Regions from separate parts of the Gemmobacter denitrificans genome, predicted to be linked through region 1. Evidence: riboswitches for the same ligand, from Rfam matches in the RefSeq annotation. Region 1 holds a riboswitch; the other holds the start of a gene.
What was found. A riboswitch is a leader RNA that binds a small molecule or an ion and turns the genes downstream of it on or off. The one in region 1 is predicted to bind cobalamin.

Region 1 (3,653 bases):
GCGCTGGCGGGCGCGGCAGGGCCGGTGGCGCGCCTGTCCAACAGCGGCACCATCAGCGGCGATCAGATCGGGGTGGAACGCAGCGGCCCTGCCGGGCTGGTGCTGACCAATACCGGCACGATCACAAGCCCGGGCGATGCGATCCGTATCGTCAACGGCACCGGGGCCGAGGCTGACAGCCGCATCGTGAACCGTGGGCAGATCGAAGGCGCCATCCGGCTGGCCGATGGCGATGATCTTCTGGACAGCCGCACAGGCAGCATCGAGGGCAGCATCGACCTTGGCGCGGGCAATGACAGGCTGCTGCTGGGCACCGGCAGCTACAGCGCAAAGGGTGGGGCCGACACAGATACTGCCAGCTATCAGGCCGATACAGCCGGTGTCGCCGTGGCACTCGATGATGGTTTCGAATGGGCTGGCGAAGCCGCCGATGATGATCTGACCGGGTTCGAGAACCTGATCGGCGGCAAAGGTGCCGACTGGCTGCGCGGCGATGCCGGGGCCAACCGGATCGAAGGCGGGATTGGGGCAGATCGGCTGGAAGGGGAAGATGGCAATGACACGCTGACCGGCGGGCGCGGCACTGACACGCTGACCGGGGGCGACGGCAATGACGTGTTCGTCTTTTCCCGCAAGGCCGAAGGCGGCGACAGCATCACCGATTTCGGGGCGTCCAGCGGCAACAATGATGCGATCCAATTGATCCGCGCGGGCTTTGGCCTGTCGGGCATGGCGGCAGGCACGCTGGCGTCGCAGTATTTCCGCAGCGGCACCAATGTCGAGGCCGCCTATGCGACCGACCTGTTCCTGTTCCGCACAAGCGACAGCACGCTGTGGTTTGATGCAGATGGCAATGGCGCGAAAGAGGCCATCCTGATCGCCGATCTGCAGGATGGGGCGGTGCTGACCCACGCCGATATCCTTCTGGCCTGAAACGCGCCCGCAGCCCGACCGTCACAAAACGTGATCAAATTCCCCGGTTGCAACTGCCGCCGGGGCGTGGTCAGACTTCGGCGATCATGGCAACCGGGGGCAGAGCGATGCAGGTCTTCATCAACGGCTTTGGTCGGATCGGACGTTCTGTCCTGCGGGCCTGGGCGGGTGGGGCTGCGCCGGATCTGAGTATTGCGGGGATCAATGACATCGCCGCTGCGGAAATGTGCGCCTATCTGTTCCAGTATGACAGTGTCTTTGGCCCGTTTCCGGGCCTTGTGACGCTCGAACCCGGTGCGCTGGTGGTGAATGGCACGGCCATTCCGCTGCATCGCACGCCCGATATTTCGGGGCTGGACCTGCGCGGCGTCGATCTGGTGATGGAATGTACTGGCCGGGCCGACGCCCGGGCCGTGGCCGAACGCGGGTTGCAGGCCGGGGCCCGGCGGGTGCTGATCTCGGGCCCTTCGGCTGCCGCAGATCTGACGCTGGTTCTGGGCGCGAATGAAACCCAGCTTGCCGGGCAGCGGATCGTGTCCAATGCCTCCTGCACCACCAATGCGCTGGCCCCGCTGGCGCGACTGATCCATCAGCACTGGGGCATCGTGACCGGATCGATGACCACCATCCATTGCTATACCGGCAGCCAGCCCACGGTAGACGCCCCGGCCGCCGATTTCGCCCGGTCACGCGCCGCCGCGCTGTCCATGGTGCCCACGACCACCTCGGCGCAGCGGCTGGTGGACCGGGTCTTGCCCGAACTTGCCGGTCGGCTGGAGGGCAGCGCCGTGCGGGTGCCCACGGCCAGCGTTTCGGCCGTTGATCTTTGCGTGATGACCGAACGCCCGACAGATGCGGCAGCGGTAAATACAGTGTTCCGCACGGCGGGCGGGGTGATCGGCGCGACCGACCTGCCGCTTGTCTCATCCGACCTGCGCGCAAGGCCCGAAAGCATCGTCATGGCCTGCCCCGAAACCCGGGTCACCCGGGGCGGGATGCTGCGGGTCTTTGGCTGGTACGACAATGAATGGGGCTTTTCCAACCGCATGCTTGATGTCGCCCGGCTGATATGCGCCGAGGTCGCCCCCGCCTGATCCTGCGTCGTGATCATGGCTTGACGGAAATCCCCGCACCGGCGATTGTCGGCACCGATGGTTCCCGGCCAAACCAAGCGCGGCCGGGTGAAAAGGGAATACGGTGTGGTGTAGGCAACAGCCGCCAAATCCGTGACTGCCCCCGCAACTGTAAGCGGTGAGCGACCTCCGAAACCACTGGCCCCAAAGGCCGGGAAGGTGGAGCAAGCCACGACCCGCGAGTCAGGAGACCTGCCATCAGAGCAATCAACCGACCCGGGCGGGGTGCCCCGGATGGAGCATATGATGGACCTTTCCAAACCGCGGCCCGTGGCCGCACCCCCTTATTCCGTGGCGCAAACCGCGCCGCATCAGATTCTGGTCTGCAAGGCCTGCAAGCATCAGGGGCAGGCCTGCGCCCCGGGGCATGCGCTTTTGAAAAAGCTGCGCGCGGCCATTGCGACGGCGGGGCTGGATGAGGCGTTCGAAGTGTCGGGCACTGCCTGCCTGGCCGGATGTGTGACCGATCATGGCAAACCCTGCGTGGTCGGTTGGCGGGCCACGGCCAAGGCGACATGGCTGTTCGGCGACATCGACCCGAACCAGCCGATTGACGATCTGGTGGAATTTGCCCGGCTATATGCCGCTGTCGAAGATGGCTGGATGGGCGGCAAGGATTGCCCGCCGCGCCTGTGCGACAACACTCTGGCCCGCATTCCCGCCGCGATGATCGTGACCCGCGAAGGCACCATCCAATGACCGCAGCGGTCGAACTGTCGGGGGTGTGCTGGGGGCCAAGGGGCCGGCCTGACATCCTGTCGGATATCAACTTTAGCGTGCCGCAGGGGCAGATCATGGCGGTCTGCGGTGCGAACGGGGCCGGAAAATCCTCGCTCTTGCGGCTGATCTACCGTCATCAGGCCCCGCGCCGGGGCACGGTGCGGCTGATGGGGCGCGATATCTGGGCGCTGTCCGCCACGGATGCCGCGCGCAGCCTTGCGGCCGTGCTGCAGGAACAACCTACCGATTTTGCCCTGACCGCGCGGCAGATCGTGGCCCTTGGCCGCCTGCCCCATCGCCGGGGCTGGGGATCCGGCCTTGCCACGCCCGGCGGCGAGGATGCCGCGATCATCGAAGCCGCGATCCTGCGCATGGACCTGACTGCCATGGCAGACCGCCCGTTCGGCACGCTTTCGGGCGGGGAACGCCAGCGGGTCATGGTGGCGCGCGCGCTGGCCCAGCAACCACGGGTGATCGTGCTGGACGAACCCACCAACCACCTGGATATCCGCCATCAGCTTGAACTGCTGGCACTGCTGAAAGGCCTTGGCCTGACTGTCATCGCCACGCTGCATGATCTGACACTGGCCGCCGAATTTGCCGAACGCGTGCTGATCCTGCGCGATGGCCGCATTCTGGCCGATGGTCCGCCTGATCTGGCGCTGTCGGAAACCACCCTTGCCGACGCCTTTCAGGTGAAGGCGCGCATCGACCGCAGCGGCCCCAGCCCGCGCTTTTCCTTCCATCTCTAACCTTCAGGACCCAAGATGATCCGCCTCTCCCTGCTTGCCCTTCTCTGCTCGGCCTCTGCTGCGGCCGCCTTCCCGGTGACCGTGAAAAGCTGCGACCGCGAGGTGACCTTTGATG
Region 2 (3,653 bases), on a different contig from region 1:
TCGGATCAAGCCCAGATGCCAAGGCCTGCAGCGCCTGCGCGCGCCCGATCTCGCCACCATCTGCGGTAACGGCGGCATTGTTCGACATGTTCTGCGGCTTGAACGGCGCGACAGTCAGCCCCCGCCGACGCGCGGCCCGGCACAGCCCGGCCACCAGCAAGGATTTGCCGACATTGGACCCGGCCCCCTGGATCATCAGCGCAGGCATGGCAGAAATCCTTGCGGGATCAGGGGGCGCTGCCCCCTCCGCCCTGCGGGCCGGTTTCCCGGGGGAAACGCGGCGCCTTTACCTTGGGCGGTCAACAGGATCCCTCCCTGTACCGCAACCTGACCCAGCCTGGATTCGGTCAACACCACGTGCCCTTCATCTTGGTCCAAATATCCCGGTAGAGTCGTGCGCCAGCACGCCGGGGGCAGAGCCCCCATCCTTGCGATGCGTCAGAACTCGACGCCCTTCTGTCCCTTGATCCCCGACCGAAACGGATGCTTCACCAATGCCATCTCGGTCACCAGATCAGCAATCTCGATCAGTTCTTCCTTCGCGTTGCGGCCCGTCAGGCAGACATGGGTCATCGGCGGTTTCTCGTCACGCAGAAAGGCAACCACCTCGTCCACCGCCAGATAATCGTAGCGCAGGGCGATGTTGATCTCGTCCAGCAGCACGAAACGGATGTCCGGGTCGCGGATCAGTTCCTTGGCCTTTTCCCAACCCTTCCGGGCCGCCGCAATGTCACGCGCCTTGTCCTGAGTTTCCCAGGTGAAGCCTTCGCCCATGGCATGGAATTGGCAAAGGTCACCGAAGTTTCCTTCGATCAGCCGACGTTCGCCGGTATCCCAGGCCCCCTTGATGAATTGCACGACCGCGCAGGGCATGCCATGGGCAATGCATCGCAGGATCATGCCAAAGCCCGAGGACGACTTGCCCTTGCCCGCACCGGTATGAACGATGACAAGACCCTTTTCGCCTTCCTTGGTGGCCATGATCTTGTCGCGGGCGGCCTTTTTCTTGGCCATCTTGGCGGCATGGCGGGCAAGATCATCCTGCGGGGTGCTTTGGGCTGCGGCGTCGTCGGTCATGGGCATCTCCTCTGACCTGCAGGTCTAACCGATTGCCGCAGGGCCGGAAAGCCCGGCTCCGACCTTTGCCGCAGCGGGGGCGGCGTCGCGCCGATTGCGGCGGCGGATGTCGCCCTTGCCCCTGCAGACGCCGCGCCTGTTCTTGACTCGCAAGGCCAATCTGTCACAAGGCGGTCATGCTGGTTCCTGCCCTGTGGCAGGCGAAGAAGGAATGCGTCCCCCCATCCGGGGCAAGCGCAGCCGCCCCCGCGACCGTGACCGGAGAGGCCCCATGCCACTGGCGTACAGCCGGGAAGGCCGGGACCGGGGGGAAACCCGCTCCGCAAGCCGGGAGACCTGCCAGCAGCAATGAAGTGACGGGCGGACGGGGTGTTTCCGCTGCGCGACCGGGGCCTTTGCCCCTGCCGTGCCATGCCCCTGCCCGATGGGAGAAGACGCATGGCACAGGCCCTGCTGCATGTCTGCACCACCTGCCGCCGCGAGGGGGCCGCGCCCCCTGATGGCCCGCGCCCGGGCGCGCAGCTGCTTGCCGCGCTCCTGGCCGAACCGCTCCCCGAGGGGGTGGCAATCCTGCCGGTCGAATGTCTCTCAGCCTGCAGCAATGGCTGTGCCGTCGCTTTGTCCGCCCCGGACAAATGGACCTATGTCTATGGCCGAATGGACCCCGAAACCCATGCTGCGGCCATTCTGCAAGGGGCGGCGGCCTATGCCGCCACGGCCGACGGGCTTGTGCCCTGGCGCGAGCGGCCCGAAATCTTCCGCAAGCAGAGCCTTGCGCGCATCCCGCCCCTGCCCGCCCTTGACCCCATTCCCGCCCTGAAGGACGCCGCCGAATGACTGACCTGACCAAGATCCCCGTCACCGTAATCACCGGCTTTCTGGGCGCGGGCAAGACGACGCTGATCCGCCATCTGATGCAGAACCCGCAGGGCAAGCGTCTGGCCGTGCTGGTGAACGAATTCGGCACCGTGGGGGTGGATGGCGATATCCTGAAATCCTGCGCCGATGAAAACTGCCCGGTGGAAAACATCGTCGAACTGGCCAATGGCTGCATCTGCTGCACCGTGGCCGATGATTTCATCCCCACGATCGAGGCCCTGATGGCCCTGCCGCTGCGCCCCGATCACATCCTGATCGAAACCTCGGGTCTGGCCCTGCCCAAGCCCTTGCTCAAGGCCTTTGACTGGCCGGCGATCCGGTCGAAGATCACGGTTGATGGTGTCGTGGCCCTGGCCGATGCCGAGGCCGTGGCGGCAGGTCGCTTTGCCCCCGATGTGGCAGCGGTGGATGCGCAGCGCGCCGCCGATGACAGCCTGGATCACGAAACCCCGCTGTCCGAAGTGTTCGAGGATCAGATCGCCTGCGCCGATGTGGTGCTGCTGTCCAAGGCCGATCTGGCCGGGGAGGCCGGTCTGGCCGCCGCCCGCGCGGTGATCGAGGCCGAGGCCCCGCGCAAGCTGCCGATCCTGCCGATGACCGAAGGGGTGATCGACCCGCGCGTCATTCTGGGTCTGAACGCCGCAGCCGAAGATGATCTGGCCGCCCGCCCCAGCCATCATGACGGCCATGACGATCACGAACATGACGACTTCGATACCGTCGTGATCGATCTGCCCGAAGTGGCCGATCCCGACCGGCTGCAAGAGGCCATCCGCCGTCTGGCCCGCGAACAGGATATCCTGCGCGTGAAGGGCTATGTCGCGGTCGTGGGCAAGCCGATGCGGATGCTGGTGCAGGCCGTGGGCGAACGCGTCCGCGCGCAATATGACCGGCCCTGGGGCGATACGCCGCGCGCCACCCGGCTGGTGGTCATTGCCGAACATGATCATGTGAACGAAACGGCGATCCGCGCCGTGCTGGAGGGCTGATCCTTGCACGTCACCTTCCGCGAAAGCCACGGGCTTGAGGAAAGCGAGACCCCCTATGATCCGGGCCAGACACCTGCGGATCTGGTGGTTCTGTCGTTTTCCGACAGCGATCTTGGCGCTTTCGCGGCGGGGTGGCATCGGGCGGCGGGGCGTCTGCCTTCGCTGCGGCTGTGCAATCTGGTGGCGCTGAAACATCCGGTGTCGGTCGATACCTATGTCGAAAACACCCTGCCCGGCGCCAAGGGCATCCTGATCCGGCTGATCGGTGGCGAAAGCTATTGGTCCTATGGCGTGATGCAGCTGCAGGATCTGTGCCGCCGCAAGGGCATCGCCTTGGCCATTCTGCCGGCTGACGGTCGCCCGGATGCGCGGCTGGATGAACTTTCCACCCTGCCGGTGGGCACATTGCGGCGGCTGGCGGCGCTGTGCGATGCCGGGGGGGCGGTGGCGGCGCAGGCGGCACTGGCGCAACTCGCGCTGGCTGCCGGGCTGTATGCCCCGCCGGTGATGGGCGACAAGACGGTGCCCGATTGCGGCTGGTACGATCCCGCGCAGGGTGTGGTGCCGGGGCCAGAGGGCGAAGGCCCCTTGTTGGTGGTGACCTTCTACCGCAGCTATCTGACCGCCGCCGATCTGGAACCCATCGATGCGCTGATCCATCAGGCCCGGGCGCGCGGCCTGCGGGCCTATGGCTTGTTCGCGCCGTCG

Region 2: linked by a shared signal. The riboswitch ahead of V6590_RS05450 (DUF1636 family protein) and the one ahead of V6590_RS07730 (DUF1636 family protein) in region 1 are both predicted to bind cobalamin.

What each region holds. Positions count from the first base shown of each region.
Region 1 is NZ_JBALHR010000003.1:407,139-410,791, reverse strand. Features, by position in the region: gene V6590_RS07740 (calcium-binding protein) at 1-933, shown strand, start outside; gene V6590_RS07735 (type I glyceraldehyde-3-phosphate dehydrogenase) at 1,041-2,027, shown strand; cobalamin riboswitch at 2,069-2,280, shown strand; gene V6590_RS07730 (DUF1636 family protein) at 2,313-2,765, shown strand; gene V6590_RS07725 (ABC transporter ATP-binding protein) at 2,762-3,538, shown strand; gene V6590_RS07720 (ABC transporter substrate-binding protein) at 3,554-3,653, shown strand, end outside.
Region 2 is NZ_JBALHR010000002.1:464,830-468,482, reverse strand. Features, by position in the region: gene V6590_RS05460 (cobyric acid synthase) at 1-208, opposite strand, end outside; gene cobO (cob(I)yrinic acid a,c-diamide adenosyltransferase) at 439-1,077, opposite strand; cobalamin riboswitch at 1,241-1,435, shown strand; gene V6590_RS05450 (DUF1636 family protein) at 1,516-1,914, shown strand; gene cobW (cobalamin biosynthesis protein CobW) at 1,911-2,945, shown strand; gene cobN (cobaltochelatase subunit CobN) at 2,949-3,653, shown strand, end outside.